Regions from separate parts of the Sphingomonas flavescens genome, predicted to be linked through region 3. Evidence: predicted binding sites of a transcription regulator. Region 3 holds the regulator's gene; each other region holds the start of a gene.
The links. Region 3 encodes LexA, which represses DNA repair genes until DNA is damaged. Its sites were predicted from a motif close to GTTCCNCNCTTGTTCT; they were not measured.

Region 1 (10,722 bases), 950 kb from region 3:
GGCCGCCTGATTGACGAAATGCTGCAGTTCATGGCTGCCGCCCGCGCCTAGGAAGCCGCGGCCGTTGCCGTCGGTATTGATGTACATCAGCGCCTTGCGCTTCAGCTCATCGGCGTGCGCCTCGGCCCATTCGGTCGAGCCGAGCAGGCCCGGCTCCTCGCCGTCCCAGCTGGCGTAGACGATGGTCCGCGCCGGCCGCCAGCCGCCCCGGTAGAGCGCGCCGAGCGCCTTGGCCTCGCTCATCAGCGCGACCTGGCCGGTCAGCGGATCGGAGGCGCCGAACACCCAGCCGTCGCGGTGGTTGCCACGAACGATCCATTCGTCGGGATAGGTCGAGCCGCGCAGCGTCGCGATGACGTTGTAGACGGGCTTCTGCGACCAGTCGGACTTGACCGCGAGGTGCACCTTGACCGCATCGCTGCCGCCCCAGTGATAGGCGAGCGGAAGGCCGCCGCGCTGCTTGCCGGTCACCAGCGGGCCATCGAGCGCGGCGATGATCCGCGTCGCGTCGCGATACGAGATCGGCAGGGTCGGAATCTTGAGGATCGTGATTGCCTGCTCGCGCGTCAGGCGCTTGGCGCCCGGCGTCGAACCGATGCCCGGCGTCAGCGGATCGCCGGGGTAGATCGGCATGTCGGCGACCGAGCCGCGCTGCACGCCGGCATCGGGCCGTCCCCCGCCCTTCGGGAAGACGTCGGCCTCGGCGTAGCTGTCGTCGGCCGGGTCGGAGTAGATCAGGCAGCCGGCCGCGCCATGTTCCTGCGCCAGCTTGGGCTTCAGGCCCCGCCAGCCGCCGCCGTAGCGGGCGAGCACGATCTTGCCTTTGACCGAAATGCCGCGCTGCTCGAGCGCGTCATAATCGTCGGGCATGCCGTAATTGACGTAGACGACCGGTGCGGTGACGTCGCCGTCGCCCTGATAGGCGACATAGGGTGGCAGCGCGCCGGCAGTCTGGGACGAGGTCGGGTCCTCGGCGATCGCCGGCTCCTGCCCGCCCAGCTGAACGCGGGTCGGCGTGACCAGTTCGAGCGTCGTCGAGATCGGCGTCGGATAGAGGACGTCGAAGCGCTCGATCCGCGCGTCCCAGCCCCATTGCTTAAACAGGGCCAGCTGCATGTCGGCATTGGCCTTGTTGTGCGGCGCGCCGACATGGTTGGGCGCGGAGGACATGGTCTGCAGCCAGCCGAGCTGGTCGGCGGTGCTGATCATCGAGTCGAAGCTCTGTTCGAGCGCCTGGCCGCCCGATTGCGCGGTGGCGGCCGTGGCGACGAGGGCGAGCGCGGCGACGCCGCTGGCGAGCAGGCGCCTCACCGGAGCCACGCAGCGACAGCGACGGTGGCGACGCCGGCAAGGAGGTCGAGCGCAACGAGGCCAAGCACGACGTAGCCGGCGCGCTTGCCGTATTTGCGGAGCTTCTCTTTGCTCACTGGATTACTCCGTCTTGCCAGCGGAGGCTGGCATCCATGTCGTCGCCTGTCGTCGACGTCCGCCATTGCTCACCGACATGGACCCCAGCCTGCGCTGGGGTGACGAGGCTCACTGGCATGCCAGGCACTCGTCGTAGTCGGTGCTCGACGGGAGCTGGATTTCCTTGAGCTCAGGGGTGTTGTCGGCCTCGACCCCACCCGCGAAGCCGGCGCGCTGCACCGACTTGGAGCGGAGATAGTAGAGCGACTTGATGCCCAGCTCCCACGCGCGGAAGTGGAGCATCATCAGGTCCCACTTGTCGACGTCGGCGGGGATGAACAGGTTCAGCGAGGTCGCCTGGTCGATGTAGGGCGTGCGGTCGGCCGCAAGCTCGATCAGCCAGCGCTGGTCGATCTCGAACGACGTTTTGAACACGTCCTTTTCCTCGGGCGTCAGGAAGTCGAGGTGCTGGACCGAGCCGCCCTGCTCCAGGATCGAATTCCATACCTTGTCGCTGTCCTTGGACTTCGAAGCGAGCAGCTTTTCGAGATACGGGTTCTTGATCGAGAAGGAGCCCGACAGCGTCTTGTGCGTGTAGATGTTGGCCGGGATCGGCTCGATGCAGGCTGAGGTGCCGCCGGCGATGATCGAGATCGACGCGGTCGGCGCAATCGCCATCTTGCAGCTGAAGCGTTCCATCACGCCCATGTCGGCGGCGTCGGGGCACGGTCCGCGCTCTTTCGCCAGCATCATCGACGCCTGGTCGACCTGAGCGCGGATGTGCTTGAAGATCTTGAGGTTCCAGCTCTTGGCCATCGCCCCTTCGAACGGCAGGCCGCGCGCCTGCAGGAAGGAGTGGAAGCCCATCACGCCGAGGCCGACACTGCGCTCTCGCTCCGCGCTATATTTGGCGCGCGCCATCTCGTCCGGCGCGCGGGCGATGTAATCGCTCAGCACGTTGTCCAGGAAACGCATGATGTCTTCGATGAACTGCTTGTCGCCGTTCCACTCGTCCCAGGTTTCGAGGTTGAGCGAGCTCAGGCAGCAGACCGCGGTGCGATCCGCGCCAAGATGGTCGCGGCCGGTCGGCAGCGTGATTTCCGAGCAGAGGTTCGAGGTCGAGACCTTGAGGCCGAGGTCGCGGTGATGCTTGGGCATCGACCGGTTCACCTGGTCGATGAAGATGATGTACGGCTCGCCCGTCGCGAGGCGGGTTTCGACCAGCTTCTGGAACAGCGAGCGCGCGTCCACCTTGCCGCGGACGCTGCCGTCCTTGGGCGACTTGAGCTCGAACTCCGAACCGTCGCGAACGGCTTCCATGAACTCGTCGGTGACCAGCACGCCGTGGTGCAGGTTGAGCGCCTTGCGGTTGAAGTCGCCGCTGGGTTTGCGGATCTCGAGGAACTCCTCGATCTCCGGGTGGGCGATGTCGAGATAGACGGCAGCCGAGCCGCGGCGGAGCGACCCCTGGCTGATCGCCAGCGTCAGGCTGTCCATCACGCGGACGAACGGAATGATGCCGCTGGTCTTGCCGTTCAGCCCGACGGGCTCACCGATGCCGCGCACCCGACCCCAATAGGTGCCGATGCCGCCGCCTTTGGAGGCGAGCCAGACGTTCTCGTTCCAGATTTCAGTGATCGCCTGCAGGCTGTCGTCCACGCTGTTGAGATAGCAGCTGATCGGCAGGCCGCGGCCGGTGCCGCCGTTGGACAGCACGGGCGTCGCGGGCATGAACCACAGGCGCGAGATGTAGTCGTAGACGCGCTGGGCGTGATCGGCATCGTCGGCGTAGGCCGCGGCGACGCGCGCGAACAGGTCCTGATAATTCTCGCCCGGGAGCAGGTAACGGTCGACCAAAGTGTCCTTGCCGAACTCGGTCAGCAAAGCGTCGCGCTTGTCGTCGGTGGTGACGGCAAACTTGGGCGCATGGACGGACTTCGATCCGCTGGCGGTGGTCGAAACGTCGTCGCTCGTTACTTCTGAGCCGGTCGAGAAATCCATCGCGCTACCCCGTCCTTAATCGGCCAAGGCGTAATCGCCGAGAACCGTTTGTTCCTGACTTGTTCGACTCGGAGCCATCGCGGCACCCTAGCCGTTTTCGCGCCTTCAGGGGACCTTTGCACACCCGCCGCCTGTGGAAAGCGGGGACGACCGCGTCTCCCTCCGGAATATAGGGATTCCCGAGCGAAACACTAGTGGTTGAGTACTCCCCCTCGACCGCTACTAGCTATAGTGCCTTAATTGGATTTGGGCGCAAGCCGGTAAATGGCGCATCAACGCAAAATCCTGTGGATTTGACGCTACCGCAACGTTGCGCCGCAAGGCGTTCGCACTGGACTTGCGGTAAGCACCGCCGCACAGCATGCCCGGTTCGAAAAAGGGGATGCGATGCGCACGAAATTGACCGCCGTCCTGGCCGCATCATTGCCGCTGATGGCCGCATCGCCCCCTGCCCCGAAGGTCGACATGAAGCGCATGTCGGAAATCGCGCGCACGCTCGCGTCCGACGAGTTCCAAGGCCGTGCACCGGGGACAGCGGGCGAAGAAAAGACGATCCCCTACCTCATCCAGCAGTTCAAGGCTGCCGGACTTCAACCAGCGGGCGAAAACGGGGGCTGGACGCAGGAAGTGCCGATGATCCGCACGCAGCTCGGCGCGCCGTCGACGGTCGGCGTCACGCAGACGGGCGCGACGACGCCGCTGCGCTATCCAGACGACATCTACATGTCGACGGTGCGCGCGACGGAGGCGGTCAAGATCGCCAACGCGCCGATGGTCTTCGTCGGCTACGGCATCAGCGCGCCAGAGCGCGGCTGGGACGATTTCAAGGGCGTCGACCTGCACGGCAAGGTCGCGGTGATGCTGGTCAACGACCCGGACTTCGAGGCGACCGCGGGCGAACCGGTCGCAGGAAAGTTCGGCGGCAAGACGATGACCTTCTACGGCCGCTGGGTCTACAAATATGAGGAAGCGGCGCGGCGCGGCGCAATTGCCGCGCTCGTGGTCCACGATACCGAGGGCGCCGGTTACCCGTGGACCGTGGTGAAAAGCCCGGCCGGTGAAGGCTATAACGTCGTGCTCCCGGCCGGTGCGCAGCAACCGGTGCTGCTGCAGGGATGGATCCAGCAAAACGTCGCGGCGGACCTGCTGAAGCGCGCCGGTTATGACCTTGCGGCGGTGAAGCGCCAGGCGCGGACGGCGGCGTTCAAGCCAATCGATCTAAAGGCGACGCTGACGGTCGACGCGCCGGTGAAGCTGACGCGGCTGACCAGTCACAACGTGCTCGGCAAGCTGACGGGCAGCAAATACCCCGACGAGACGATCAGCTACGGCGGGCATTGGGACGCGTACGGCATCGGCCCCGCGGATGCGCAGGGCCGGACGATCAAGCCGGGCGCAGCCGACGATGCGCTGGGCCTTGCGGCGATGATCGAGAATGCGCGGCTGTTCGCGGCGGGACCGCGGCCGCAGCGAACCTTGGTCTTCGCGGCCTGGACCGCTGAAGAGCGCGGGTTGTTGGGCTCCGAATATTACGCGCAGCACCCGCTGTTCCCCATGGACAAGATGGTCGCCAACCTGACCTTCGACACGCTGCAGTGGAATGGGCCGGTCAAGGACGCAGTGGTCGTCGGTCAGGGCCAGAGCGAGATGGAAGATTATCTTGCCGCCGCAGCCAAGGCGCAGGGACGGTACGTGACGCCGGAGAATCATCCGGAACGCGGTTTATTCTACCGCGCGGACCATTTCTCCTTCGCCAAGCGCGGGGTGCCGGTCCTGCTCGATATGGCGCTGGCCGGGGCCTACGACATGGTCGACGGCGGGCGCCCAGCCGGCGAGAAGTGGCTCACTAGCTTCACGTCCAACTGCTATCACCAGACGTGCGACGCCTGGTCGCCGAGCTGGGACCTGCGCGGCGCTGCGCAGGAAGCGGACATGTTCTTCGCGATCGGTAACAGGCTGGCGAACAGCCGCGCCTGGCCGCAATGGCGGCCGACCTCGGAGTTCGCGAAGGTGCGGGCGCAAAGCAGCGGGGCGCGCAGCAGTGCTTCATCCTCGCGACCGGAGCGCGGCCGCTAGGCCCATCGCCCAAGTTACGCTATCAGCCGCCTGGTCTTGTCGCAGGGGGTTGGCGATGGATTTCGACACCGCGATGCTGCTCGCGCTGCCCGCGAGCCTGCTATTGTTCATGGCCTTCGAAGCACTCGTGCCATCGGGCCGCGAGATGCCGGAGATTCGCCGCTGGCGACTGATCGGACTTGCCGGTTTCGCGCTGACTCTGGTCGTCTTCGTCGGCGCACCGCTGCTGATCGTGCCTCACTTGCCGCCGATGGCCATCATCGACCTCAACACGTGGGGGAACTGGGCCGCCCTCCCCGTCTGGGTGCTCACGACATTCTTCGGTTACTGGGCGCACCGTACCATGCATTATTTTGACCTGCTGTGGCGCGCCGGGCATCAGCTGCACCACGGGGTCGCCCGGGTCGACATTGCGTCCGCGATGATCTTCCACCCTTTCGATAGTCTGGTCCAAGGCGTGCTGTGCGGCCTGTTGGCCGCGGGCCTGACCAATTCGACCGCGCACGCGGCCGCCTGGGCCGGGCTGTGGGGGTTTTGCGTGGCGCTCTATCAGCACTGGAACGTGCGGACGCCCGCGTGGACCGGCTGGTTTATCCAGCGGCCGGAAGCCCATCTGCTGCATCACGAACGTGACGTGCACGCGCGCAATTTCGGCGACATGCCGCTGTGGGACCGGCTGTTCGGAACCTATGGCGAGCCAGTCCAGCGTACCGTCGAACTGGGCTTCGAGCCTGAGCGGGCGCGGCGGTGGGTGGCGATGCTGGCGATGGTCGATGTCAATAAAATCGAGAAGATGGACGGCAGGATCCGGCTTTAGTCTAGCGCGGGTTACCCGGCAGAATTGAACCGATCTCGTCCAGCGAAAGCTGGCGGTAGAATTTCAGCTGCGCTTCGTTGTCCTTGACTGAGACCACACGGACGGCGGCGAACAAAGGTCCGCGGCGCAAGATGGCATCGCACTCCGGCGGCACCGTTCGTGCGCCGATGACATGAGCGCTCGTCTTCGAAATGTCGCGAAGGGTGACGCGTACCGTGTTGATCGGCGTCAGCAGCTCACATGAGATGAGCACGCGCGTCGGCTTGGGCTTGCCGGTTCCGCTGATTTCCGCCGGGACCGTCATGCGGACCGCGCTTTGAAAACCTGAACCATCGTTGACCCCCCGATGCCGCCGATTGGTTCGGGTCTGGGTATCAAAAGTTGATAAAGTCCAAACTTCCCTGCGCCGACGCCAGTCCGCGTTCGGATTTGGGACAAGCAGGACTCGCGGGAAGCGCGGGCGGAGTGCCTTTGATAAGGACGTTACCGGACATTCAAGGGGCAAACTGATGACCGCAAAGACCTTCATTCGACGCGCCGACCGCAAGCACGTGAGCGACATGCGCGGCTTCGCCATGTCGGCATCCCGCGATAGCGACGTGACCGTCGCCGACCTTTCCTACGGCGGCTGCAAGCTCATCTCGAACGACCGCTTCGACGAGGGTGAGGTGGTCGAGCTCCGCATCATCAAGCGCGGCGCCGTCGCTGCCGAAATCCGCTGGGCGGACGAAGGCCGCGCGGGCGTGCGCTTCATCAACTAGGCTGAAAGCGTTGCCGCGATGGCGATCCTTCGGGCGACTGATCGGCGGGGCCGCCTTCTTCCTGCTCGGCGGGACGACGGCGGCAACTTTATCGGTGGCACGCCAGCCTGCTCATCCGGCGGCTGCGAGAGCGGTCGATGCCGCGACCCCATCCGCAAACCGGATCGAGGTCAGTCCCGCCGCCATGCGCCAGGCGCTTGCCGCAGGCCAGATCGACCGGCCAGTCAAGTCGGTCCTGCAAGTCCCCGCGCGCATGCAATATGGCGACTTCAAGTGGGACGACGCCGGCGTTCCTGCCGGTCCGCTGTGGATCCGCGTCGACACGCGCGCGCAGCTTATCTCCGTGTTTCGCGCCGGCCATGAGATCGGCACCGCGGTCATTCTTTATGGCGCGGATGGGCTCGAGACCCCGGCCGGCAAATTCCCGATTCTGGCGAAGCTCAAGGACCACCATTCGGCGACCTATGACGCGCCGATGCCTTACACCCTGCGCCTGACCAAGGACGGCGTTGCGATTCACGCCAGCGACGTCCGCTGGGGGCTCGCCACTCACGGCTGCGTGGGTGTGCCCGAGGGCTTCGCCAAGCAGCTCTTTGCCGCAGCCTCGGTCGGCGACGAGGTTTTCGTCGTCGGCAACCCCAAGCGGGCGTAACCTTTCACTTTCGATCCATGGTCCGGCCGCGCGGCGGCGGTGCTAGATCAGGCCAGCTTGTGTTGGCGCGCTTTGGTCCGCCGCACGCGCCAGCCCATGAGGCCGAAGCCGAGGAGCATCATGGCCCAGGTGCTCGGTTCGGGCACGGCGGCGACGGGAGTCTTCGTTTCCTCAGGCCGGTAGATAATTGGCGGACCGCCGGGCGAACCGCCGCCACCACCGATGCCGCCGGGGGATCCGCCGGGAGAACCGCCCGGGCCCACGATCGGTGGGCCGCCGCCCGGCGCGGCCGGTGGCGCGACAAAATCGGCGAGCTGCGGCGCCGGACCGGCAATCGCAACCGGCGGCACGATGGCCGCATCAGCCCCAACCGGCCCCGTTGGCATCAAGACCTTGGCGAGTTCGCTGGTCGAGGGCCCGGCCGGCCTTTCGCGGGTACGCACCTTGGCAAGTGCGTGCTGGATTTTCTTGTGCTTGGTCTGCGCGCCGGCGACCCGTTCCCCTGGCGAACGCTGGTCGAGCAACTGGGTCAGGCTCTGGGCCTGCTGAACCGCCGCGGCCACCGCGTCGCTGCCGGTCACGCCGACCAATGAAAGAAAGGCGCCGCTGCCGGCCAGCGCAATCGCACAGGCTCCAGCCACCAGCCGGAGCTTGCGGCGCTGCATTGCTGCGCGCGCCGCACGCGAGCGGCGAACCGCCCTGGCGATGTCCCGTCGTGCAAGCGCGTTTTCCATGACCGGATAGAGCAGGCAAAGCGCGGCCCGCTACAAGGTTAACAAACGGATTGCCTCAATTCGGGGCAGTTAGTTCCGTCGCCTTGCTTCGAATCGCGTCGGCAGCGAGCAACGCGATGGCAAAAGGGGCAATGGGCATGAAGAGCCTGGGGATTGTGACAGCTTTGAGTGTCGGGGTGACGGCTTTGGCGCCGAGTGCGCAGTCGCACGCCCCCGATGGCTTGAACACCAGCCGGAGCGTCCAGAGTTTCACCGATTGCTTCACCGCCGCGCAGGACCGCCAGGAGGCGGCATGGGCTTTCGCGCCGAGCAAGCATGGCGGGACCTTTTCCAACCTTGGCGCGGCGGGAGTCGCCAAGCCTTATTTCATCGTGATCAGCGACCGCGGCAACCGCCGCACCATCATCCTCGAAAACGTCAAAGCGGGAACGCCCGCCGCCATGGGAGTGAGCCAATGCGCCTGAACAATCAGCAGACCCAAAGCCGCCGCCGCCGCATCGCCGCCGCCGCCCGCGCCGCCCTGACTTCGGACATGGCGAAGACGACTTATGCTACCGCACCCACGCCGTCAGAGGTTGCCGCAAGTCCGGTCGAGCAGGAGCGCCGCGGCCTGCCGCGCGTCAGCACCGACAGCGAGATCATCGTCCGGCGGATCGGTGGATTCAATTTCGAGGTCGCACTGCACGACGTGTCAGCGCACGGCTGTCAGGTCGAATTGATCGAAGCATGCGAAAGCGGTGACGCGATCATCGCGCGTTTCCCGCAACTCGAGCCGCTCGGCTCACGAGTTTGCTGGACGCGCGGGACGACCACCGGCATCGAGTTCCAGACCAAGATTCATCCTGCGGTGTTCGACCATTTGCTGGGCCGGCTGAACGTCGCGAAGGCCGCATAAAGAAGGCAGGTGGAATGCGGTGCGCGAATCGCGCGCGCCGCATTAACCTCTGGACGCGCGCACCGACGTGCCGCAGTCCGATGCGATGCGCTTTCCGAAACCCTTTGTCGCGATCCTGATCCTGACGTGCAGCACCGCCGCCCGGGCCGACGACGATTCGATCTGCGCCGATCGTCCGGGCAAGGCGACCAGCCCCTGCACGGTTCCGGCAGGTCACTGGCAGATGGAAAGCGGGCTGGCCGACTGGTCCTTGCAGCGGTCGGACCGCCAGCGACAGACGGTGCTGACGCTGGGCGAGACGGCAATCAAATATGGCCTGTCTAACAGCACCGATGTCGCCATCGACATCACGCCATTCGTCCGTGTCGCCACCCGGGACCATGGGTCGCGCAGCAGCGCCGAAGGCGTCGGCGATCTTTCGTTTCAGCTCAAGCATCGGCTGACGGACGACAAGGCGGCGGTGCAGGTGTCCATCCTGCCGATCGTCACTGCACCCATCGCGAAAAAGGATATTGGCGCGGACGCGTGGCAATTCGCGCTGCTGGTGCCCGTGAGTGCGGACATCGGACAATCGCCATTCAGCATCGGCCTGACTCCGGAAGTGGACTGGGTCGCCGATGCCGACGGGCGCGGCCGCCATGTTGCAATGGCGCAGGTCGCGAGCCTGGGGTGGAAAGCGACCGACAAACTCAACCTGTCGGCCGAACTTTGGGGCCAGTGGGATTGGGACCCGGCGGGGACCACACGGCAGGTATCCGTCGACGGTTCGATCGCTTACCTTGCAAGCAAGAGACTGCAGCTGGATGCAGGCGCCAATGTCGGCCTCAATCGCAACACGCCGGACCTCGAACTTTACGGCGGATTCTCCCTGCGCTTTTAAAGTCGCCTGAAATCAGATGCTTGACTTGTGGCGTCCGGCGAGGAAGCTTCGACGCAGGGGGTGTCTCATGCGAAAAAGGAATTTCGCAGCGCTGTTAGCGATGCTCGCGCTGGCGGCCTGTTCGTCTCGGCCGCGCGAATTCACCCCGACGCTGGGCGTCGCGCCGACCGATCAGAACAAATTCGATGCCGCCTATGCCGAGTGCAAGGAACTGTTTGTCACCGGCAAGCTCGATACCAGTGGACGTTTGGCGTCCGGTGGCGCCGGGGCTGCGGCGGGCGGCGCGATCGGTGCGGCAGGGGCGGCCGCAGCGACGAGTGCGGGGCTGTACGGCGGGATGGCGGTGGCCAGTGCGACGCTGGTGCTGATGCCCGTCGCAATTGTCGGCGGCGCCGTGGGCATGGCCAAGATCAAGCGCCACAAGAAAGAAGTTGCCGTCCAGCGCGCGATGGCGGGCTGCCTGCGCGAACGAGGTTACGAAGTGCAGAGCTGGCAGAAG
Region 2 (10,722 bases), 320 kb from region 3:
CGGGGTCGCCAGCCGTCTCCATCGCCGCGACGATCTCGCGCACGCCCGCGCCTTCGGAGATGAACAGGTTCACCCCGCCTTGCTCGTCCATCGTCCGCCGCAGACGCGCGGCTTCCTCGGCGATGTCGAACGGACGCTCGGGCACATACACCCCATGCACGTCCCATCGCGCCGCGCTGTTCTCCAGCCACTCGGCGAACCCGGCGTCCTTGACCCACTGGTGATGCGCCAGCGCGGTCGCCGCGGTCAGCCAACCGCAGTTTCGGCCCATCACCTCGTGCACGATCAGCACCCGCGGATTGGACGAGCTTTCGGCAATGATGTTGCGGGCATAGAGCGCCCCCTGTTCCGCCGCACTCCAAGCGCCGAGCGTCTGGCGGATCGGAATCACATCATTGTCGATCGTCTTGGGCAGCCCGACCACCGTCAGCCTATAGCCATGGCTGTCGAGAAAGGCGGCGAGGTCGGCCGCGGTCCCGTTGGTATCGTCGCCGCCGATCGTGTGGAGCACGTCGACACCGTCGCGCCGCAACTGCTCCGCCGCCACTTGCAGCGGATCCTCGCCCGGCTGGACCAGCCCGCGCTTGATGCAATCCTCGGCATTGGTCAGCCGCACCCGGCTGTTGCCGATCGGACTGCCGCCGAAAGCATGGAGCCGCTTCGCCGTCGCACGCACCTTGTCGGTCACCTCGACCGACTTGCCCGTCAGCAGCCCGGCATAGCCATTGAGGTACGCGATGATGCGGACGTCGGGCGCGACCTCGGTATAATGCTCGATCAGTCCGCCGACCGCCGCCGACAGGCATGGCGCGAGACCCCCCGCGGTCAGCATGGCAACGGTGCGCACGGTCATGCGCCGCTTCTGCTGTTCATTCGTCCGATTGCCAAACGAAAACGGGCGGCCCGTGAGGACCGCCCGTCGTCTTCGATAGTCAGGAATTGAGCTTAGGCGATCTGCGCGAGCACCGGCTTGCGGCTGCGGCGCGAAGCCATGCCGATGGCGCCGAAGCCGAGCAGCATCATCGCCCAGGTCGCCGGTTCCGGAACCGCCGGACGCACATTTGTCGCGAACACCTGCGCATTCGAGGTCCCGTCGCCAGAACCATTCAGTGAAATTGCGTTTGTCGGCGTCGCCCCAAGGTCAACTAACCAAAATGCTGTCACGTTATTTTTATCGCTGTCGGTATTATTGCCGAAGTGCGCTCCAACGACTGTGAGGCCGGTCATATAAAAGTTTGAAAAAACGAATTGATTGGCTCCGCTGAGTCCGGTCACCGCTGCGAGGACGTGGCTGAAGTCACCAGTGTAAGGCGGCGTGTACGAATTAGTGTTGTCAGTCGGTTTAAGATCACCAACCTGCGCCGTGCCGTTCAGCAAAGCATAAATTGCGTCCATCTGCTCCTGGGTGGTCGCCGAACCGACGCCGCCCGTGATCCAATTTTTTCCATAATAACCTTGGCAGGCGACGGCACCTTGCACATACCCCGCTGAGCAGGGATCGACGATTGTGGTGTCCACGGTATTGGCAGCCATCGCCGGCGTCGCCAGGGTAGCCGCGCCCATTGCGCAGAGCGCGAGAACTAACTTCTTCATTTGGTGTTGCCCCTACAAAGGTGAGTAGCTGTTAACCGCAGTGTTAATTAAACGCCAGTTGAATTGCATTGGTTAAAAACCGCCTGTGCCAATATGTTACACAAATCTTGGCGGACCCCTCGTCACTCTCCTTCGACGCGCCTCTTGCGTGCGGCTCCAATCGAAATCATCCTTCGAATTGTTAACCACGGGGGTCGGGCGACATGGTCCTGTTCCGTCGCGTAGGGGACGCATTCCGGCGCATCGACGATCGCGAGTGGCTGCTCCTCGCGCTGGAGACGCTCGGTGTCCTTGCGGGCATCCTCATCGCGTTCGAACTGCAGGAGTGGGGACAACGACGCAGCGAAGCCGCCCGTCATCACGAGTTGATGGAGCGGTTGCAGGAGGAGAGTGAAGGCGACGTCGCGGTCATCCGCAACATGCACGACCAGATGGCGCCGTTCGTTCGACGGGAAGAGATCTTCGCCGCCGCTCTCGGTAACGGGGAATGTCCGTCGGCCGATGATTTCCAGGCGATCAACACCTTCGGCATGATGCCCGCGATCGCCGCCCCGACGTCGGTCTATCAGGAGTTGATGGGGGCGGGCGGCCTGGCCTCGATCGAACGCAAGGAGGTGCGCACCGCGATCGCCCGCTTTCAGTCGACCCTGCAGTTCAGCCAGAAACAGATCGACTATTTCCGGTCGTTCGCGATCAGCATGGACCCGGTCCCGAATACCGATCCGCGCGTTATGATCCGCTTCAGTCCGGACACCGGCGGTGAGCCGCTGGCGATCCAGTATGACTCAAAGGCCCTGTGCGCGGACCATGCGTTCAAGAACAAGATTGCTGCGGCCGCGCGTCAGCACGTCGTCTTCCTCAACTATTTCAGCAACGCTTTGCGCGACGGTATCGCGATGTGCGTCGCCCTGTCCGACAGCCTCGGCCGCCGCTGCGTTCCGGCCGATGCGCGGCCCCTGACGAAGAAGGAAATCGATCTCGCGCGGCAGTCCCTTGTCGAGTTGCGGGAAAGATAGTTCACGCATCACGCGCAAATCCGCGCGATGTTATTCGCTCCGCCGTTAGATTTCTGTTAAATTAGTCTCGCTTCCGGGCTCGGCCGGAAGGGGGTGCGCCTTATGACATCGAGACTTGCAGTCATCGATGACGGCCTGCTGGTGTTGCTATGCCTGGCTATAGATCACCGGGCGGATCCCGCTGGCCTTGCTGCCTTCAAAAGCAGCATCATTTCCTTGGCTGAAGTGTCGCTGGAGACCGAAGGGGCGTTCGATTTCATCGTCCAGCTTCGCTTCTCGTCTCTGCTCGAATTCAACGAAACGTTGCATTTAATGGCCGCCGACCTCCGCCAGTTCGTAACCCATTACGAAACGAGCTTTGTCTGCAAGCGCTTCGTCCGTTCCGCGGATGGTGACGAATGCTTGTGGGTGCCCTGCGCCGACGGACGGCAACGCGTTGATTTTTCCTCGATCATCAAGGTTACGGCGGAGCGGGATTACATGCGGGTCCATGCCCGCGATGTCAGCTGGCTGCTCCACACCACCATCCACAAGATGAAGCAAATGCTCGACGGATGGGGATTTTTACACATTCATCGTTCGACGATTGTGAACCGCCAGCATGTCGAACGACTCCTGCATCACCACCGTCATTGGGAGGTGTTGCTTAGCGACGGGTCGGTCGAGCCCGTTTCCAAGTCTCATGCCGCCGAGACCGTTCGTGCCCTCGCCGAGCAAGGTTCGTCGATGGAAGTGCCAATCGTTGAAAAACCGCCGAAACCCGTCGAAATTAACCTCCGTCAATAAACTGAAAGGTTCATCTCCGGAGTTCGCGGATCGTAATCCGCAGAGCGAGGGAGAGAGAACATGGACGCACGTCAACTCGCATGTATCGGGGCAGCCGCCTTCGTTGGATCGCTGCTCGTCACGGCCACCGCCTCCATGGCGAAAAACAGCCAGCCGGTGGTCATTGAAAAGCATATCGACCCGCTGACCCGCTATGTGTCGTTCGCCGACTTGTCGCTCACGTCCAAGGAGGGGAAGCACCTCCTTTACCGAAGGGTTGGTCAGGCGGTGGATGAAGTCTGTCCGTTGAGCCTGTCGTCGGACGAAGCGGAGTTCGCGGTGACCTATGACCGGCTCTACTGCAAGGATTATGCCTGGCGCGGAGCGCAGCCGCAGATCCGCAAGGCCATTCGCGCAGCGGAGGTCGGAACGCCGCTCGTCATGACGCTCGGGATCACGGGAGCGCAGAAGTAGAGCGGGAGCCGAGGGCAGGCCGCCGCCGGCCTGCCCCGGCCTTTTTTCGGCAATTCAGGAACTCACAATCAAGGAGAGCTCGCATGCCCATGCGGCAATTAGCATTCGTCGGAGCTGCCCTTGCCGGTTCGATGCTGTTCTCGGCAACTTCAACCGCCAGACCGGTCAAGCCCGTCGTCATTTCGAAGCGCGTTGATCCGATGGTTCGCTACGTTTCGTACGCCGACCTGTCGCTGACTTCACGCGAGGGCAAGCGGCTGCTAATTCACCGCGTTTACGCGGCCGTGGACGAGGTTTGCCCGGTCAGACTTACGGCAGACCGCGTGGACGACACCGCCGATTACGACCGCCATTATTGCCAGGACGGCGCCTGGGCGGGTGCGCGGCCGCAGATCCGGCAAGCGTTTCGTGCTGCAAGTTTCGGCACGCCGCTCGTGATGACGATCAGCATCGCTGGCGCGTCGAGATGAGCCCCCCGCTGGGGGCGGGCGGCCATTGACCTGCCCCCAGCACCCCGTAGCAATCCGCTGCTTCGTCGCGATGGTCCCGTTGCCGCGCGAAGCCTTTCCTACATGGTGATTGATCCCGCATATCCTCGCGGATGACGCACAAACCCGATCGCCTCACGCTAAGCCATCAGCTTGTTGCCCGCATCCCGGTCACTGTGACCGCCGCCGACCTGCTCGCGGACCGCGATGCCGAGCCGGCGCCGGATCCAATCGCGTTCGATCCGGTGCCCCGACTTCGGAACCGCCGCGGTGGCTGGTCGGAGCAAGTGCAGCGCGAATTCATCGCCTGCCTGCAGCAGACGGGCTGTGTCAGCGTCGCCGCCCGCGCCGTGGGACGAAGCGTCAGTAGCGCTTACCGCCTGCTTCGGGTTGAGGGAGCCGACGGCTTTGCGGTCGCTTGGGACCAGGCGGCGAAGGAGGGCCTCGATCGCATGCGCGAAGATGCGCTCGACCGTGCGCTGAACGGTTCATTGGTGCCTGTCTATCGTAAGGGCCGGCTGGTCCGAATCGAGCATCGCCGCAATGACCGCCTTGCGTTCGCCCTGCTCAGCGGCCGCTGCAACGACGTCAAATACTACCGCAACGACGCGCTCAACCGTCATGCCTATTTCATGGAGATGAAGGCGCTCGACGAACAGCGCGCCGCCGAGCGCCAAGCGCGCGAGGAAGCCGCGCGGGCTTATCAGGAAGAACTGGACCGCATGTTGGCGAAAGCAAAGGCCATGAATGGCCCGCGAATTCGCCGTTTGTAGAGGGCTGCGCGGCCTAAGTTCACGCAAATGCGGCCGCCCGGCGTGAACTTAATGAAGATAAGCACGTTCCACACTTGTTCCACGAGAACAAATCGGATACGAACACTTCTCCACAGGCGGGGCTCGGCCGCCATCGATTGCAGCTTGAACGGAGGCAAGGGACATGGCAGCGACGCTTAAAGTCATTGGCAACGCATTGGAAAACAGTACCTTGAACAGCTCAGGCACGGACCGTCAGAAGGCCCTTGAAGCCGCCCTTGCGCAGATTGATCGCGCCTTCGGCAAGGGCTCGGCGATGAAGCTTGGCAGCCGCGAAAAGATCGAGATCGAAACCATTTCGACCGGCAGCCTCGGGCTGGACATCGCGCTTGGCGTCGGCGGCATTCCGCGCGGCCGCATCATTGAGATCTACGGGCCGGAAAGCTCGGGCAAGACGACGCTGGCACTCCACGCGATTGCCGAGGCGCAGAAGACGGGCGGCACCGCCGCTTTCGTCGACGCCGAGCATGCGCTCGATCCGGTCTACGCCAAGAAGCTTCGCGTCAACATCGACGAGCTGATCGTGTCGCAGCCCGATACGGGCGAGCAGGCGCTGGAAATCGTCGATACGCTGGTCCGCTCCAATGCGATCGACGTGCTGGTGGTCGACTCCGTCGCCGCGCTGGTGCCGCGCGCCGAGATCGAGGGGGAAATGGGCGACAGTCACGTCGGCCTTCAGGCCCGCCTGATGAGCCAGGCCCTGCGCAAGCTGACCGGTTCGATCAGCCGCTCGCGCTGCACGGTCATCTTCATCAACCAAGTCCGCATGAAGATCGGCGTCATGTACGGAAATCCGGAAACTACGACGGGCGGCAACGCGCTGAAGTTCTACGCCTCGGTCCGCCTCGACATTCGCCGCACCGGCCAGATCAAGGACCGCGACGACATCGTCGGCAACGCCACCCGGGTGAAGGTCGTCAAGAACAAGGTCGCGCCGCCGTTCAAGCAGGTCGAATTCGACATCATGTACGGTGAGGGCGTCAGCAAGGTCGGCGAAATCCTCGACCTTGGCGTCAAGGCCGGTCTGGTCGAAAAGTCGGGCGCGTGGTTCAGCTATGACTCGATCCGCATCGGTCAAGGCCGCGAGAACGCCAAGACCTACCTCAAGGAAAACCCCGAGATCGCGCGGCGCATCGAAAACGCGATCCGCGGCAAGACCGAGGAAGTGGGCGAGGCTCTCATGGCCGGACCCGAGGAAGAAGAAGTCGCCGGTTAAGATCCCCAGCGGCGGGCAGCGGTCCAATGCGCTTTCCGCCAAGCTGGTCTAGCAAAGGTCCTCGGGATCGCAGCCACCGAAGGTCGCCGGCCGGCTGGGCTCGAGCCGGGCGAAGAGCCGCTTCGGCTCGGTCAGCACGATGATGATGAGCGCGGCGATGGCAGCGAGCGCGCAGCCGATCAGATACGGGCGCACCGTTCCGTCGAACGCCTGGCCGATCGCAAAGCCGACAATCGCCGCGCCCAGCGTCCCGACCACACCCTGGATCGATGAAGCGGTGCCGGCGATCGGCGCCATTCGCTCCATCGCCAGCGTGCCAAGGTTGGACGAGGTAAAGGCAAAGCTCGCCATCGCCAGGCTTTGCATCACCACGAACACCGGCAGGCTCTCATGTCCCGTCAGGCCGATCAGCGCGTGCAGGCTGGTGATGACGGCGAACATCACCGCGGCGCTGTGCCCGACCCGCCGCAGTCCAAAGCGTCCGACGAATCGGGAGTTGAGCCAGGAGGCGAGGGCCATCGGCGCCGCGATCCCCGCGAACACCAGTCCGATGTAGCGGCCCTCGTCAAACACATCGAAGACGATCTGCTGGATGGACGAGATATAGGCGATCAGGGCCGAGAAGGTCGAGGCGAGCGCCAGCGTGTAGCCGCGAGAGAGGGGATCGCGCACCGCTTCCATCATCGCGCCGCCCATTTCCCTCCATCGCAGTGAGCGACGGAATTCAGGGTGCAACGTCTCGGGCAAACGCCACGCCGACCAAGCCAGCATCAGAAGGGCGTATCCGGCAAGCACGATGAAGATTGCCCGCCAGGAGGCGACCAGCAAGATGGCTTGCCCGATGTTCGGTGCCAGCACCGGCACCAGCATGAAGGTCATGAACACCAGGCTCATCACGCGCGCCATGGCTTCGGCCTCGAACAGGTCGCGCACCATGGCGACCACCAGCACCCGTGTCACCGCGGCCGAGGCGCCCATTGCGAACCGCGAGGCGATCAGCAGCGGGAAGGTGCCTGCGAACGCGCAGAGGAGGGCGAACAAGGTGTACAGGCTGATCCCGGCGGCGAGGATCGGCTTGCGCCCGAACCGATCGGCGAGCGGTCCCCAAAACAATTGGGTCGAGGCGAAGCCGACGAAGTAAGCGATCACTACCAGCTGACGGTCGTTTTCCGTCGTTACTCGAAGCGAATCGCCGATCGCCGGCAGCGCGGGAACCATGGCGTCGATTGCGAACGCGTTGAGCGCCATTAACCCCGCGAGCATGAAGGTCATCTCGCGGGTGCCGGGGCGCTTCACGCCGTCATGAGCCAGGGAGTCGAACATGGAGCGGCGCCTGCTGGCCGATTGCCTTGCGCCGTGCAACAGTGCCGGATCTCTTTCGGGGGTTCTTCGATGCTCGATACTAAAGTTCGCCGCCGCCATTTCCTGCAAGGTGCGGGAGCCATGGCCGCAGCGCTCACCGTGCCGCTGGACCGCGTCTTTGCCCAGGCCGCTGACGAGCTGCCGAAGATTACGCTACCGCCACCGATCACTTCGGCCGAGCGTCTGGCGCGTCTCGCCAAGGCCCGCTCGCTGATGGCGAAGCACGGCATCGGCGCGATCATTGTCGAGCCCGGCGCCAGCCTCGACTATTTCACTGGCGTGCAGTGGTGGCGTTCCGAGCGCCTCACCGCCGCGGTCATCCCAATGCGGGGCGATCCCATCATCGTTACACCGTTCTTCGAGCGCCCTTCGGTAGCGGAAAGTCTTTCGGTGCCGGCGGAGATCCGAACCTGGAACGAAGACGAGGAGCCGCTGAAATTCGTCGCTGACGTCCTTCGCGAACGGCGCGTGGCCGACGGTGCCGTGGGCTTTGAGGAAACCGACCGCTTCTTCATCTTCGACAGGCTTCGTCAGCAACTTCCGAAGCTGCGGGCGGTGACCGCAAATCCGGTTGTTCGCGGCTGCCGAATGATCAAGACGCCCGCCGAACTCGCTCTGATGCAGGCGGCAGCCGATATCACCGAAGCATCGCTGAAATACGCCGGACAGCATATGCGCGAGGGCATGAGTCCGGCCGATGTCGATGCGCTGGTCGCGGCTGCGCACAAGAGAATGGGTGGCGCCTATGACGGCGGCTTGATCCTGCTCGGCGAAGCCTCGGCTTATCCGCATGGGAGCCATAAGCCGCAGGCAGTGCGGCGCGGCGAAGTGGTGCTGATGGATTGCGGCTGTTCTGTGCACGGATATCAATCGGATATCTCGCGCAGCTTCATCTTTGGCGCCGCCCCGACACCCGAGCAGCGCAAGGTCGCGCAACGGGTCCGTCGTGGTCAGGACATCGCCATGTCCGCCGCGAAGGTCGGCGCGCCGGCGGGCAGCGTCGACGATGCGGTGCGCCGTGCATACGAGAGCTGGGGCTACGGCCCCGGGTACAAGCTGCCCGGAACCTCCCATCGCACCGGCCACGGCATCGGCATGGAAGGCCATGAGCCGGTCAATCTCGTCCACGGCGAGATGACGCCGCTTGCCGCGGGCATGTGCTTTTCCAACGAGCCAGGCATCTACCTCCCCGGCAAGTTCGGCATCCGGTTCGAGGACTGCTTCCACATGACGGAAGCCGGTCCAAAGTGGTTCACGACGCCGCCTCCGTCGATCGACCAGCCCTTCGCCTAGAAATGATCCTCCGCCTTGGCCGGGCCAGGGCGGTGGGACGGCGCATGCGGTGGTTCGATGTCCGCAGGCTCAGGCGCGTCGAGCGTGCCCTCCCATCGGGCGACGACCGTCGAGGCCACGGCATTGCCGACGACGTTGGTCGCCGAACGACCCATGTCCAGGAAGTGGTCGACTGCGAGGATGAGCAGAAGTCCGGCTTCGGGAATCTTGAACATGCCCAACGTCGCGGCAATGACGACGAGGCTGGCACGCGGTACTCCGGCCATGCCCTTCGACGTTACCATCATTACCAGGAGCATAGTCATCTCCTGGCCGAAGTTCAGATGGATCCCATAGGCCTGCGCGATGAAAATCGTCGCGAAGGTCATGTACATCATCGAGCCGTCGAGATTGAACGAATAACCGAGTGGCAGGACGAAGCTGGCGATTCGCGGCGGCACACCGAACCGGTCCAAGGCCTCAAGCGTCCGGGGATAAGCTGCCTCGCTCGACGCCGTGGAGAAGGCAAGCACGACCGGATCGCGGATATACCGAACCAGGTGCCGGGTCCGGCCACCGACGATCACGAACGCGGCACCGATCAGCAGGCACCAGAGGATTGCCAGGCCGAGATAGAAGCTGCCGACGAACTTTCCGAAGGTGAACAAGATTTCCGGGCCCTTTTCGGCGATGGCGCTGGCTACGGCGGTGAACACCGCGAAGGGCGCAAAGCGCATCACGTAGTCGGTCACCTGCAGCATGACCTTCACCAGCGATTCGACGCCTTTGACGATTGGGCGCCCGGCTTCCCCGATGGCCGTCAGGGCGACGCCGAAGAAGATCGAGAAGATGACGATCGGCAGGATCTCGTTCTTGCTCATTGCCTCGAAGATTGATGCGGGCACGAGGTGGGTGACGAAGTCCTTCAGGTTGAAGGCGGCAGCATCCACTCCGCTTGCGGCAGTGGTCGGAGGGATCGGCAGCGACAGGCCCACGCCTGGCTGAAGGAAGTTCACCAGCAGCAGGCCCAGCGTCAGCGAGACGAGGCTCGCCAAAATGAACCAGGCGAGAGAGCGCACGCCCACGCGCCCGAGCGCCGCGACGTCACCCATGTGCGCGATGCCCGCCACGAGCGTTGAGAAAACGAGGGGCGCGATGATCATCTTGATCAATCGCAGAAACAGCGCGGTTACGATGCTCAGATAGTCCGCAATCGACTTCAGGTGCGCGGCGCTGGCCGGCGTGCCGTCGTCGATCGCAGCGTTGATCGCCCAGCCGGCGATGATGCCCAGCACCAAGGCAATCAGGATGTAACGCGTCAGTTTCTTGGCCATGTGGCTCCCCTCAAGCCGCCGACCCAAGCCGCTGCGGCTGTTGACGTCAAGCGCTTCACAGCGGGCAGGCAGGTGGCTAGGGCGCGCATCATGGCAGCGGACAATCCGTCCCCGGTAGGCGTGCTCGAGTTTGGACGGGCGATCCTTCACGACGAAGCGCGGGCGCTCGATGCGCTCGCCGACGGCTTGGGCGAGCCGTTCGAACGCGCCATCTCCCTCATCTACGACTGCCGCGGAAAGCTCATCGTCAGCGGGCTCGGCAAGTCGGGCCACGTGGCGCGCAAGATTGCCGCCACCTTCGCGTCCACCGGGACCACCGCGGTATTCCTCCACCTGGCCGAGGCGATCCACGGCGATCTGGGCATGGCGGCCAAGGGCGACGTCGCGATC
Region 3 (10,722 bases):
CCGTTGAAGAGTTCGGTCGCGGGCTGGTGGCCGATGGCGACGAATGCGCCTTCGCAGTCGACACGGCTGACTTCGCCCGTCCGTTTGTTGCGGATGTCGAGGCCGACCAGCGCTTCCGGCTGCCCCCCGCCGACGAATTCGACGACTTCGCTGTCCCAGATGATGTTGATGTTCGGGTGCGCGAACAGGCGGTCCTGCAGGATCTTCTCGGCGCGCAGCGAATCGCGCCGGTGAATGAGTGTGACGTCGTGGCTGTGATTGGTGAGGTAGAGCGCTTCCTCGACCGCGGTATTGCCACCGCCGATCACCGCCACCTTCTTGCCGCGGTAGAAGAAGCCGTCGCAGGTGGCGCAGGCTGAGGCGCCCCTGCCCTTCATATGCTCCTCCGACGGCAGGCCGAGCCACTTGGCCTGGGCACCGGTGGAGATGATCAGGCTGTCGGCGAAGAATTGCGCGCCGCTGTCCCCGGTCAGCCGGAACGGGCGGCGGGACAGGTCGACTGCGCTGATGTGATCCCAAACAACCTTGGTGCCGACATGCTCGGCCTGCGCCTGCATTTCTTCCATCAGCCACGGGCCCTGGATGACCTCGCGGAAGCCAGGATAATTTTCCACGTCCGTCGTGGTCGTGAGCTGGCCGCCCGGTTGAATCCCCTGGATCACCACGGGGCCGAGGCCTGCACGCGCCGCGTAAATCGCCGCGGTGAGGCCGGCCGGCCCGGAGCCGAGCACGGCCACCCGCGTAGAAATGCTGTTCGTCATCGAACAACATCTAAGCGGCGTGACGCCACGCCGCAATGCTGGTTACCCGCAGTTAAACGGCGCGGCGGCCGGTAACGAAGTTCCAGATCACGACGATAACGGCGATGACCAGCAGCAGGTGGATGAGGCCGCCGCCGACGTGGACAACGAACGCGCCCAATACCCACAGGATGAAAAGAATGATGGCGATGGTCAGGAGCATCGGACAGCCTCGCGTTGGTGAAGGACGTGAACGTAACCAACGCGCACAAAGGGCGTTCCGTTAACTGATGTCCATCAAACGAGGCGCGATTGCTCCACCGCAGCGCCGATGAACCCGGCAAAGAGCGGGTGCGGCTCGAACGGGCGGCTCTTTAATTCGGGGTGAAACTGGACGCCGATGAACCAGGGGTGGTCGGGCCGCTCGACGATCTCCGGCAGCGCGCCGTCGGGCGACATGCCGGAAAAGATCAGGCCGCCATTCTCCAGCGCCTCGCGATAGTGGACGTTGACCTCATAGCGGTGGCGGTGCCGCTCGCTGATCGTGTCGGTGCCGTAGATCGAGCGGACGACGCTGTTGCCGTCCAGCTTTGCGGGATAGGCTCCGAGACGCATCGTGCCGCCGAGGTCGCCGCCAGCGGCGCGCTTTTGCAGCCCCTCCTCGCTCATCCACTCGGTGATCATGCCGACCACGGGTTCCGAGGTCTCGCCAAACTCGGTCGTCGACGCTTCGGCGATGCCGGCGACGTTCCGTGCTCCCTCGATGCAGGCCATCTGCATGCCGAGGCAAATCCCGAAGAAGGGAATTTCGCGCTCGCGAGCGAACTTCACGGATGCGATCTTGCCCTCGCTGCCGCGTTCGCCGAAACCGCCGGGAACGAGGATGCCGTGCAGCGGCTCGAGCTCGGCCGCGATCTCGGCGTCGGGATGCTCGAAGAGTTCGGCGTCGAGCCACTGGATGTTGACCTTCGCGCGATTGGCGATGCCCCCGTGGACCAGGGCTTCCCGGAGGCTTTTGTAGGCGTCGGGTAGCCCGACATATTTGCCGACGACGCCGATCGTGACCTCGCTGTCCGGGTGGTCGATGGCGTCCATGACGGCGTTCCAGCGAGTCATGTCTGGCGGCGGCGCATCCTCGATTCCGAATGCGTAAAGGACTTCGTCGTCCAGGCCTGCCCGATGATATTGCAGCGGCACGTCGTAGATGTTGCGCGCGTCGAGCGCGGGGATGACCGCCGACTTCCGGACGTTGCAGAAGAGCGCGATCTTCTCGCGGTCGCTGTCGGGCAGCGGACGGTCGCAGCGGCAAAGCAGCACTTCCGGTTGAACGCCGAGGCTGGCGATCTCGCGGACGGACTGCTGGGTCGGCTTGGTCTTCAGCTCACCCGCGGCGGCGATCCACGGCACGAGCGTGGTGTGCACGCTGACCGAATTGCCGCGGCCGAGATCGTTGCGGAGCTGCCGGATCGATTCGATGAACGGCAGGCTTTCGATGTCACCGACGGTGCCGCCGATCTCACAGATGACGAAGTCGAGGCCGTCGGTGTCGGCGAGCGCGAATTCCTTGATCGCGTTGGTTACGTGCGGAATGACCTGGACGGTCGCGCCGAGATAATCGCCGCGCCGCTCCTTCGCGATAATGTCGCGGTAGATGCGGCCGGTGGTGATGTTGTCCGATTGGCGCGCCGATACGCCGGTGTACCGCTCGTAATGGCCGAGATCGAGATCGGTCTCGGCGCCGTCGTCGGTAACGAAGACCTCCCCATGCTGATACGGGGACATCGTCCCCGGATCTACGTTGAGATAGGGGTCGAACTTTCGAATGCGGACCTTGTATCCACGCGCCTGGAGAAGCGCCCCGAGGGACGCCGAAAGCAAGCCTTTTCCAAGCGAGGAAACCACGCCGCCGGTGACAAAAATGAACCGCGCCATGGGTGTCGGGGCTTAGGGGGTGTTGGCGCGGCGACGCAACCCGCCGCGTGAAATAAATTCGTGGAAAGCGTCGCTTATTGGGCGAGTGGGACCGCTGGCGCGGATTGGTTCTGCGTCGCTGGCGCGGTCGGCGTCGGCTGCACGGGCCGCGTATCCTGGACCGGCGCGGTCTTGCCGGCGAGCGAGGTATCGATCTTCGCCGGTTCCCGCGATGCGCCGGCGATCGCCGCCATCACGATCGACAGGACGATGAATGCGCCGCCAAGAACGGCGGTTGAGCGGGTCAGAAAGTCCGCCGCACCGCGCGCCGTCATGAAGCCTGAGGAACTGCCACCCACGCCGAGGCCGCCACCTTCCGAGCGTTGCATCAGGATGACGGCAACGAGCGACGCAGCAATGAGCGATTGAACGATCAGCAGGAAGGCGAACATTTAAGACCTTTGACGAATGAGGTGCGGAAGCAAGTAGCGGCCACCGCACCCGCTTTCAACCGGACTACTGACCCTGCGGCGCGGTTGCCGATCCTTTGACTAGCGTTTCGAGCTGCGCGGATGAATAGCCGACCGTCACCGAACCGTCGGCATTTCCCCGAACGCCGCTGGTCGGGAAAGCCAGCTTCTGCCCCGACTTTAGAGCGATCACGACTTTATCGTCAGCAACCGAATCGATCGTGCCAACCGTAGTGCCGCCGATTCCTTTGACAGTCGCGCCGGCGACCACCGCGGCATTCGCCGACGCTGCCGTCGCTTCAATCTGGGCGTCGAGCTGCGCCTGCGTCATCCCGAACAATAGCTTGCCGCCCTCCGCCCTGAAGCTAGACTTTGGCAGGAGTGCCTCGTGCTTGCTCGTCTTCACCTGAAGGTTGTCGCCCTGAATGGCTGTGACTGTGCCGACCGGTGCGCCCGCACTGTCCACGACCTGCATGCCGACACTCTGCGCGGCGACCGGCATGGCCAAAGCGAGACCCAAAAGACCAACGACGAAATTGTTCCTCACCATCTTGAACCCTACCTTTCGTTAGGGGCCTTAGATAGCATGCGCCTGCTGTTTGTGAACTGAACGGTTGAAATTTACAGTCCTGCCGCTGCGACGATGGGGAGAAAATCCGCGGCTTTGAGACTTGCCCCACCGACGAGCGCCCCGTCCACGTTCTCAATGCGGAAAATCTCGGCGGCGTTGGAGGCCTTAACCGATCCGCCGTAGAGAATGCGGAGCTGGATGCCTGCGGCCCCAAAACGCTCCTGAAGCTTGCCGCGGATGGCGGCATGCATCTCGGCAATCTCGGCAATGCTCGGGATCTTGCCGGTGCCGATAGCCCAGATCGGTTCGTACGCGATGGCGAGCTCGGCACCGCCGGCGAGTGCTGGCGGAAGCGATCCCTCGAGCTGGGTGAGTACCGTTTCCACCGCGGTGCCGCCTTCTCGAACGTCGAGGCTTTCGCCGCAGCAGAGGATGACGTCGAGGCCAATCCCAAGCGCGGCCTCGGCCTTCGCTCGCACCTCGTCATCGCTCTCCCGCTGCGCATCCCGCCGCTCGCTGTGCCCGACGATGGTCAGCCTAGCTCCGGAGTCCTCCAGCATTTGCGCGGAGGTGCAGCCGGTGTGGGCGCCTTTTTCGGCATGGTGAACGTCCTGACCGCCGATTGCGAAGCCCGGCACCGCCTCCACCGCGCGATGGATTAGGATCGAGGGAAGGCAGAGCGCAACGTCGACGCTCGGATACTGACGAGATCCTTCGGCGATGGCGCGGATTTCCGCGACGTCCGACGAGACGCCGTGCATCTTCCAGTTGCCGGCCACGAGCTTCTTCACCATGCGCAAACTCCCCTGCTCGCCGGTCCCGTAGCGGCGCCGCTTGATGCGTGCCACCCCCGCCCCTAAAGCACCCCCAACCTCCACTTCGCACCGGATACCGATGCTCTCCTTCTTCCGCCGTCTTTCCAAATCCAAAATCGGCACCGGCATCATGGCGCTGATCCTGATTGCCATCCTGGCCGGGTTCGCAATCGCCGACATTTCCAACTTTGGATCAGGCAAGATCGGTCTGGGTGGAAGCACAGGTGCGCTGGCCAGCGTCGGCAACCAGGACGTGACCGAGCGCGAAGCCAGCGAGGCGATGCAGCGCCGGCTTCAGGAAGCGCGGCAGCAGCGGCCCGAAGCGGATTACAACAGCGTCATCAGCGACCTTCCGGCGGTCATCAACGCGTTGATCGACCAGAGCACAATGCTGGCATTCGCCGACAAATATGGCTTCCCGCTCTCCAAGCGGCTGGTCGATGCGGAGATCGCGCAATTGCCCAACACCAAAGGCCTGGACGGCAAGTTCAGCGAACAGGCTTATCAGCAGTTCCTGGCGCAGCAGCGTCTGACCGACCCGCAAGTCCGCCGCATCTTGTCCGGGGGTTTGTTGCAGCGGCTGATGCTGACGCCGATCGCGACCAACGCTCGCGTGCCGGTCGGCATGGCGACGCCATACGCGTCCCTGCTGCTCGAGGCGCGCGAAGGTGAAGCCGCCATTGTCCCGACCGAACTGTTCAAGGCCGGACTGAAGCCAACGGACGCGCAGATCCAGCAGTTCTACGGGGCCAATCGAAATCGCTACACAGTGCCGGAGCAACGAGCGCTGCGCATCGCTCGGATCGGCGCGGAGCAGGTCGCCGGCGTTGTGCCGAGCGACAAGGAAATCACCGATTATTACAATGCGAACAAGACGGCCTATGCGCCCAGTGACACGCGGTCGCTAACGCAAGTCGTGGTGCCCGACCAGCCGACGGCCAACGCCATCGCCCAGCGGGTCAAGGGCGGTCAGACCTTGTCTGCGGCCGCCGCCCCGGCAGGCGCCCACGCTGCCCTCACCACGCTGACAGATCAAAGCCGCGCGGCCTACTCCAGCGTGGCTGGAGACAAGACCGCCAATGCTGTTTTTGCGGCTGCCAACGGCGCGTTGGTCGGGCCCATCCAGTCCGACTTCGGATGGGTGATCGTGAAGATCGATGCAGTGAAAGCCGGTGGCGGCAAAACGATCGAGCAGGCCCGCGCGGAAATTGCGACAAAGTTGACCGCGGACAAACGGAAGAGCGCGATCGAGGATCTGGTCGACAAGGTCCAGACCGCACTGGACGATGGCAGCAACTTTGCCGAGGCGGTCGCGGCAGCCAAGCTGCCCGTGACGACGACGCCGCTGATCACGAGCGCCGGTACATCACGCGTCGACGCGGCTTACAAGGCTCCTGCAGAGCTTGCGCCGGTGATCAAGACCGGGTTTGAGATCGCACCCAACGACCCGCCCGAAATCGTCGCGCTGGGCGGCGACGCCGGTTACGCGGTGGTCTCCCCCGGCCAGGTTCTGCCGGCAGCCCCGGCACCCCTGACGAGCATTCGCGACCGGGTCGCGACCGACTGGATCGTCGACCAGGCAAACAGAAAAGCTGAAGCCGTCGCCAAGCAGATTGCCGACAGGGCCAGTGCCGGCGCCCCCATTGCCGATGCGGTCAAGGCCGCCGGCGTCACGCTGCCGCCTTCGCGCCCCATCGCTGCCCGGCGCATCGAAATCTCCGATCAGCGCGGCAACGTGCCCCCGGCTTTGCGGGCGTTGTTCACAACCGCAACCGGTAAGGCACGAATGTTAGCCAATCCCGCAGGGGGCGGATATTTCATCGTTAAAACCAATAAGATCACGCCGGGCAATGCGCTCAGTGCGCCGCAGCTAATCACCCAGGTTCAAAGCCAGTTGAGCGAAGCGACGGCGCAAGATTATGCGGAACAATTCACCGCCGCACTACGCAAGGAAATGGGCGCAAAGCGTAATGAAAGCGCGATTGCTGCCTTCCGGACCCGTCTTCTCACCAGCGGGAATTAACGGGCAAAGCTTGACCACAGTATCTTTGTTTCCTAAAAGTTCCCCGTTCGTTCCTGAAGGGGTTCACGGCCATGCTCACCGCCAAGCAGCGCGAATTGCTGTTGTTCATCGATGACCGCCTCAAGGATAAGGGGATCAGTCCCAGTTTCGATGAAATGCGCGAGGCTTTGGACCTGAAGTCCAAGTCGGGTGTGCACCGGTTGATCTCGGCGCTGGAGGAACGCGGCTTCATACGCCGACTGCCCAATCGGGCGCGCGCGCTTGAGGTGGTGAAGCTACCTGAAGCAAGGCCATCGGCCACGGTGACACCAATCCGCCCGGTGACCACGGCGCCTGCCAACGACACACTTGAAATTCCGATGCACGGCAAGATTGCCGCGGGCACACCGATCGAGGCGCTGCAGGGCACGGAAAGTTTTGCGGTTCCGGCGGCTTTGCTCGGCACGGGCGAGCATTACGCGCTGGAGGTTTCCGGTGATTCGATGGTCGACGAGGGCATCCTCGATGGCGACTTCGCGTTGATCCGCAAGGTCGATGTCGCGCATGACGGCGAGATTGTCGTGGCATTGATCGATGAGGAAGAAGCCACGCTCAAGACTTTCCGCCGCGAGGGCAGCATGATCCGTCTCGACCCGGCGAACCGCAATTACGAGCCTCAGCGCTACGATCCGCGGCGGGTGCGGATCCAGGGCCGACTTGCCGGTCTGATCCGCCGTTACTGAGGTGAGCGGGCCGCGGATCGATTATGTCGAATTGCCAAGCGCGACGGCGCATGAGCTCACGTGGGCTTTCTATGCAAAAGCGTTTGGCTGGACGTTCACGAAATACGGACCAGATTACGCTGCAACGACAAACGGCATCACGGACCTCGGTCTACAGGGCGACCGGAGCGAAGCGCTTTCGGCTCCATTGCCCGTCATTCGGGTCGACGACCTCGATGCGGCATTCAATCAGGTAGCCGGTGCGGGCGGCGTGATTGCCAAGCCCATCTTTGCGTTCCCGGGTGGCAGGAGGTTTCACTTCATTGATCCGTCCGGGAGCGAACTCGCGGTCTGGAGTGCGACGTAGAGCTTAACTTTGGGCGTGAAGCCCATGGATGATTGCCCACGCGCTCCGAGACAGTCGCTATGCGGGGCACATCGGCGAGCGTGATCGCGAGTCCTCCGGTCTGCTTGAGGCTGGCCGCGTCAAGCTTCAACCAGCGGGGCACGCAAGCTTTCGGCAAACGTCGATCCGAGATGACAATGTCCGCAGACGCGCAGGCCTGTGTAATCGCGGACCAATCGATCCGGGTTGCCGAGCGCGTGGCAAGCAGGTGCCACGCCGATCCGTTTCTATGGATGGTCGTCAGGCAAGCGTCGTAGGTGCAATCACTGGTCGACTGTGCATCAATGGCGGAGGGATCGCCGTCGTATCCTGACGCTTCGGCGAGCAAACTGCGGATGTAGTCGCCGGCACGGTCACGCAGAATGTAAACTTCTCCAGCGTCAGCAATGGCGAGGTGACGTCCATCGCCCGTGATCAGGAGGTCGGGCGCGGGGGCGGCGAGCGCGCCGGCGGCCCCGACGGCAATGGGGAGGAGCCCCAGGCGACGAGCCCGCGTCGTCCATAGGCAAATCCACAACCCGCCGGCGGCAAGCAGTGCGTAGGACCAGCCCGGCATCGACGGCATCATCGCAATCGCACCTCGCGCGGATCCGACGACATGCGCCAGGGCGAGCAGTGTTTTGATCGCCAGACCGCAAAGGAACCACAACGGCCGACCTAGCCCAATCCCGTCGAGGATAAGCGCTCCTGCCTCCAATGGCATCACGAGGAAGGTCGTCAGTGGAATGGCAAGGATATTGGCGGCGACCCCGTAGAGACCTGCCCGGTGAAAATGGAAAAGCGCAATCGGAATTAAGGCACATTCGACGGCGACCCCGGTCGCAATGACTCCCAGCAGGCTGCGTCCGATGCGCTGCAATAGCCCCTCTTCCCGCCGTTCCAGTAACCACCGCGCCCACGGAGCGGAATGAAAGGCGACGATGGCGGTCACCGCCGCAAAACTCATCTGGAAGCTCGGGCCAGCCAGCGCTTCAGGGCGAAAGATCAGTACCACGAGCGCACCGGTGGCAATCAGCCGGATGCTGATCGCCTCACGGCCAAGCGCTATCCCGGCAAGCACGAGCAACGCGGCGACACAGCTTCGGACGGTCGGCACCTGGGCGCCAGTGAGAAGGGTATAGCCAATCCCTGCCATTGCCCCCGCCGCGGCCGCCACCAGCACCAAGTTAAATCGGAGCGCCAGCCATTCACTCAGTGCAAGTAACTTGAGGGTTAGGAACATGGCGAAGGCGACAACCGCCGCGATGTGCAAGCCGCTAACCGACAAAAGATGCGTGAGGCCGCTGCGACGCATGGCGTCGGCGTCTTCTTGGTCGACCGCATTCTGGTCCCCGGTCGCCATTGCGATGGCGATCCCTGCGTCGTTGCCAGGCAGGCGATCCATGATGTGGCGCCGGAGCCGGTCGCGGACCCGGTCGAGGCCGTGCGGCTGCGCGGCTTTGGTGACGGTGACCGGACCGAGCGTCTTGCCGACTGCGCCGATACCCTTGAACCAAGCATCGCGAGCGAAGTCGTAGGTGCCGGGCAGCGCCATTGGCGGTGGCGGCGCGAGGCGCGCGCGAAGGTCGACAACCGCTCCCGGCGCGATACCCGCGGGAAATTTGTCTTCGTCAAGCGATACGCGGACCGTCGGCGGGAGCCCTGGCGTTCCGGACTTGAGCAGCAAGCGGACAGTTTCCCGCGCGGGGAGGTGGTCGACGGCCGAGACGGTCGCGGTGAATTGAACGACCTGCGGCCGGTCGAGGCGTGGCGACGCGACCCAGGCCGACCGTGCCCAGACGAGCGCGCAGCCGCTCGCCGCGGCAAATGCGAACCAGGCGAGCGCCCGCCCGCTCCGCTCCTGCCCGATGGCCAGACCGATCAGTACAAGCGCGAGCGAAACGCAAAGGAACGCCTGCCAGCCCCGCGGTCCGGCGATGACGAACCATGCCGCGATCCCGGCACCGAAGCCGACGACGAACCAAGGCGGCAACTGGGCGCGCTCCGCCTCGAGGAAGCCTTCGACCTCCCCGTGAAGCGCGGAAATCCGCGTCTTCCAAAAGCTCCGAGCACGCTGTGGAAGAGGCGCTTCCCCTATGTTAGGGGCGCTCGTCCGTTGCATTGCAGCATAGAGAGAAGAGCAAAGCGCCGCCCGGCGCAAGTGAGAAACTTTTGGCCGATCAGAACAACCGTCCCGTCGTCACCCGCTTCGCCCCCTCGCCGACCGGCTACCTCCACATCGGCGGTGCCCGGACGGCGCTGTTCAACTGGCTCTACGCCCGGCACCGCGGAGGCAAGTTCCTGCTTCGCATCGAGGATACCGACAAGGCGCGGTCTACTGAGGATGCCATCGATGCGATCCTGGACGGGATGAACTGGCTCGGCCTCGATTGGGACGGCCACGAATATTATCAATCGCAATTCTGGGCGCGGCATGCCGAGGTGGCGCATCGCCTGCTGGAGCGCGGCGCCGCCTATCGCTGCTATATGACGCAGGAAGAGTTGGCAGCCCAGCGCGAGCAGGCGCGTGCGGAGCGCAAGCCGTTCCGCATCGACAGCCCCTGGCGCGACGTTACCGAAGGCCAAGGCGACACGCCGTTCGTTATCCGCCTGAAGGCTCCCCGCGAGGGCGAGACTGTCATCGACGACGAGGTTCAGGGCCGCGTGACGGTGCAGAACGTGGAGCTGGACGATTTCGTGCTGCTCCGTTCCGACGGTACCCCGACCTATATGCTGGCGGTCGTGGTGGACGATCACGACATGGGCGTGACCCACGTCATCCGCGGCGACGATCACCTCAACAACGCCTTCCGCCAGCTGGCGATCATCCGCGCCATGGGCTGGCCTGAGCCGACCTATGCGCACGTGCCGCTGATCCATGGGCCGGATGGAGCGAAGTTGAGCAAGCGCCACGGCGCGATGGGCGTCGACGCCTATCGCGACGAGCTCGGTCTGCTCTCCGAGGCGGTGAACAATTATCTGCTGCGGCTTGGCTGGGGCCATGGCGACGATGAGATTATCAGCCGCGCGCAGGCGATCGAGTGGTTCGACCTGCCGCAGGTGGGCAAATCGCCGTCGCGCTTCGACTTCAAGAAGCTCGAAAACC

Region 1: the regulator LexA is predicted to act here: its motif matches at 3,459-3,474, upstream of QU596_RS06665 (ribonucleoside-diphosphate reductase subunit alpha).
Region 2: the regulator LexA is predicted to act here: its motif matches at 5,175-5,190, upstream of recA (recombinase RecA).

The regions. Positions count from the first base shown of each region.
Region 1 is NZ_CP133016.1:1,290,109-1,300,830, forward strand. It holds gene QU596_RS06660 (transferrin receptor-like dimerization domain-containing protein) at 1-1,311, opposite strand, end outside; gene QU596_RS06665 (ribonucleoside-diphosphate reductase subunit alpha) at 1,537-3,408, opposite strand; gene QU596_RS06670 (M20/M25/M40 family metallo-hydrolase) at 3,796-5,484, shown strand; gene QU596_RS06675 (sterol desaturase family protein) at 5,540-6,301, shown strand; gene QU596_RS06680 (hypothetical protein) at 6,303-6,605, opposite strand; gene QU596_RS06685 (PilZ domain-containing protein) at 6,811-7,062, shown strand; gene QU596_RS06690 (L,D-transpeptidase family protein) at 7,073-7,714, shown strand; gene QU596_RS06695 (PEPxxWA-CTERM sorting domain-containing protein) at 7,762-8,448, opposite strand; gene QU596_RS06700 (hypothetical protein) at 8,586-8,912, shown strand; gene QU596_RS06705 (PilZ domain-containing protein) at 8,903-9,343, shown strand; gene QU596_RS06710 (transporter) at 9,429-10,223, shown strand; gene QU596_RS06715 (hypothetical protein) at 10,291-10,722, shown strand, end outside.
Region 2 is NZ_CP133016.1:661,289-672,010, reverse strand. It holds gene QU596_RS03465 (pyrophosphate--fructose-6-phosphate 1-phosphotransferase) at 1-853, opposite strand, end outside; gene QU596_RS03460 (PEPxxWA-CTERM sorting domain-containing protein) at 946-1,593, opposite strand; gene QU596_RS03455 (hypothetical protein) at 1,797-2,609, shown strand; gene QU596_RS03450 (LytTR family DNA-binding domain-containing protein) at 2,712-3,395, shown strand; gene QU596_RS03445 (UrcA family protein) at 3,456-3,848, shown strand; gene QU596_RS03440 (UrcA family protein) at 3,938-4,318, shown strand; gene QU596_RS03435 (hypothetical protein) at 4,450-5,109, shown strand; gene recA (recombinase RecA) at 5,273-6,364, shown strand; gene QU596_RS03425 (multidrug effflux MFS transporter) at 6,413-7,786, opposite strand; gene QU596_RS03420 (M24 family metallopeptidase) at 7,808-9,019, shown strand; gene QU596_RS03415 (dicarboxylate/amino acid:cation symporter) at 9,016-10,332, opposite strand; gene QU596_RS03410 (KpsF/GutQ family sugar-phosphate isomerase) at 10,423-10,722, shown strand, end outside.
Region 3 is NZ_CP133016.1:340,544-351,265, reverse strand. It holds gene trxB (thioredoxin-disulfide reductase) at 1-761, opposite strand, end outside; gene QU596_RS01825 (lmo0937 family membrane protein) at 814-963, opposite strand; gene QU596_RS01820 (CTP synthase) at 1,038-2,672, opposite strand; gene secG (preprotein translocase subunit SecG) at 2,747-3,103, opposite strand; gene QU596_RS01810 (ribosome maturation factor RimM) at 3,168-3,671, opposite strand; gene tpiA (triose-phosphate isomerase) at 3,743-4,486, opposite strand; gene QU596_RS01800 (peptidylprolyl isomerase) at 4,587-6,530, shown strand; gene lexA (transcriptional repressor LexA) at 6,602-7,252, shown strand; gene QU596_RS01790 (VOC family protein) at 7,254-7,598, shown strand; gene QU596_RS01785 (ComEC/Rec2 family competence protein) at 7,552-9,609, opposite strand; gene gltX (glutamate--tRNA ligase) at 9,789-10,722, shown strand, end outside.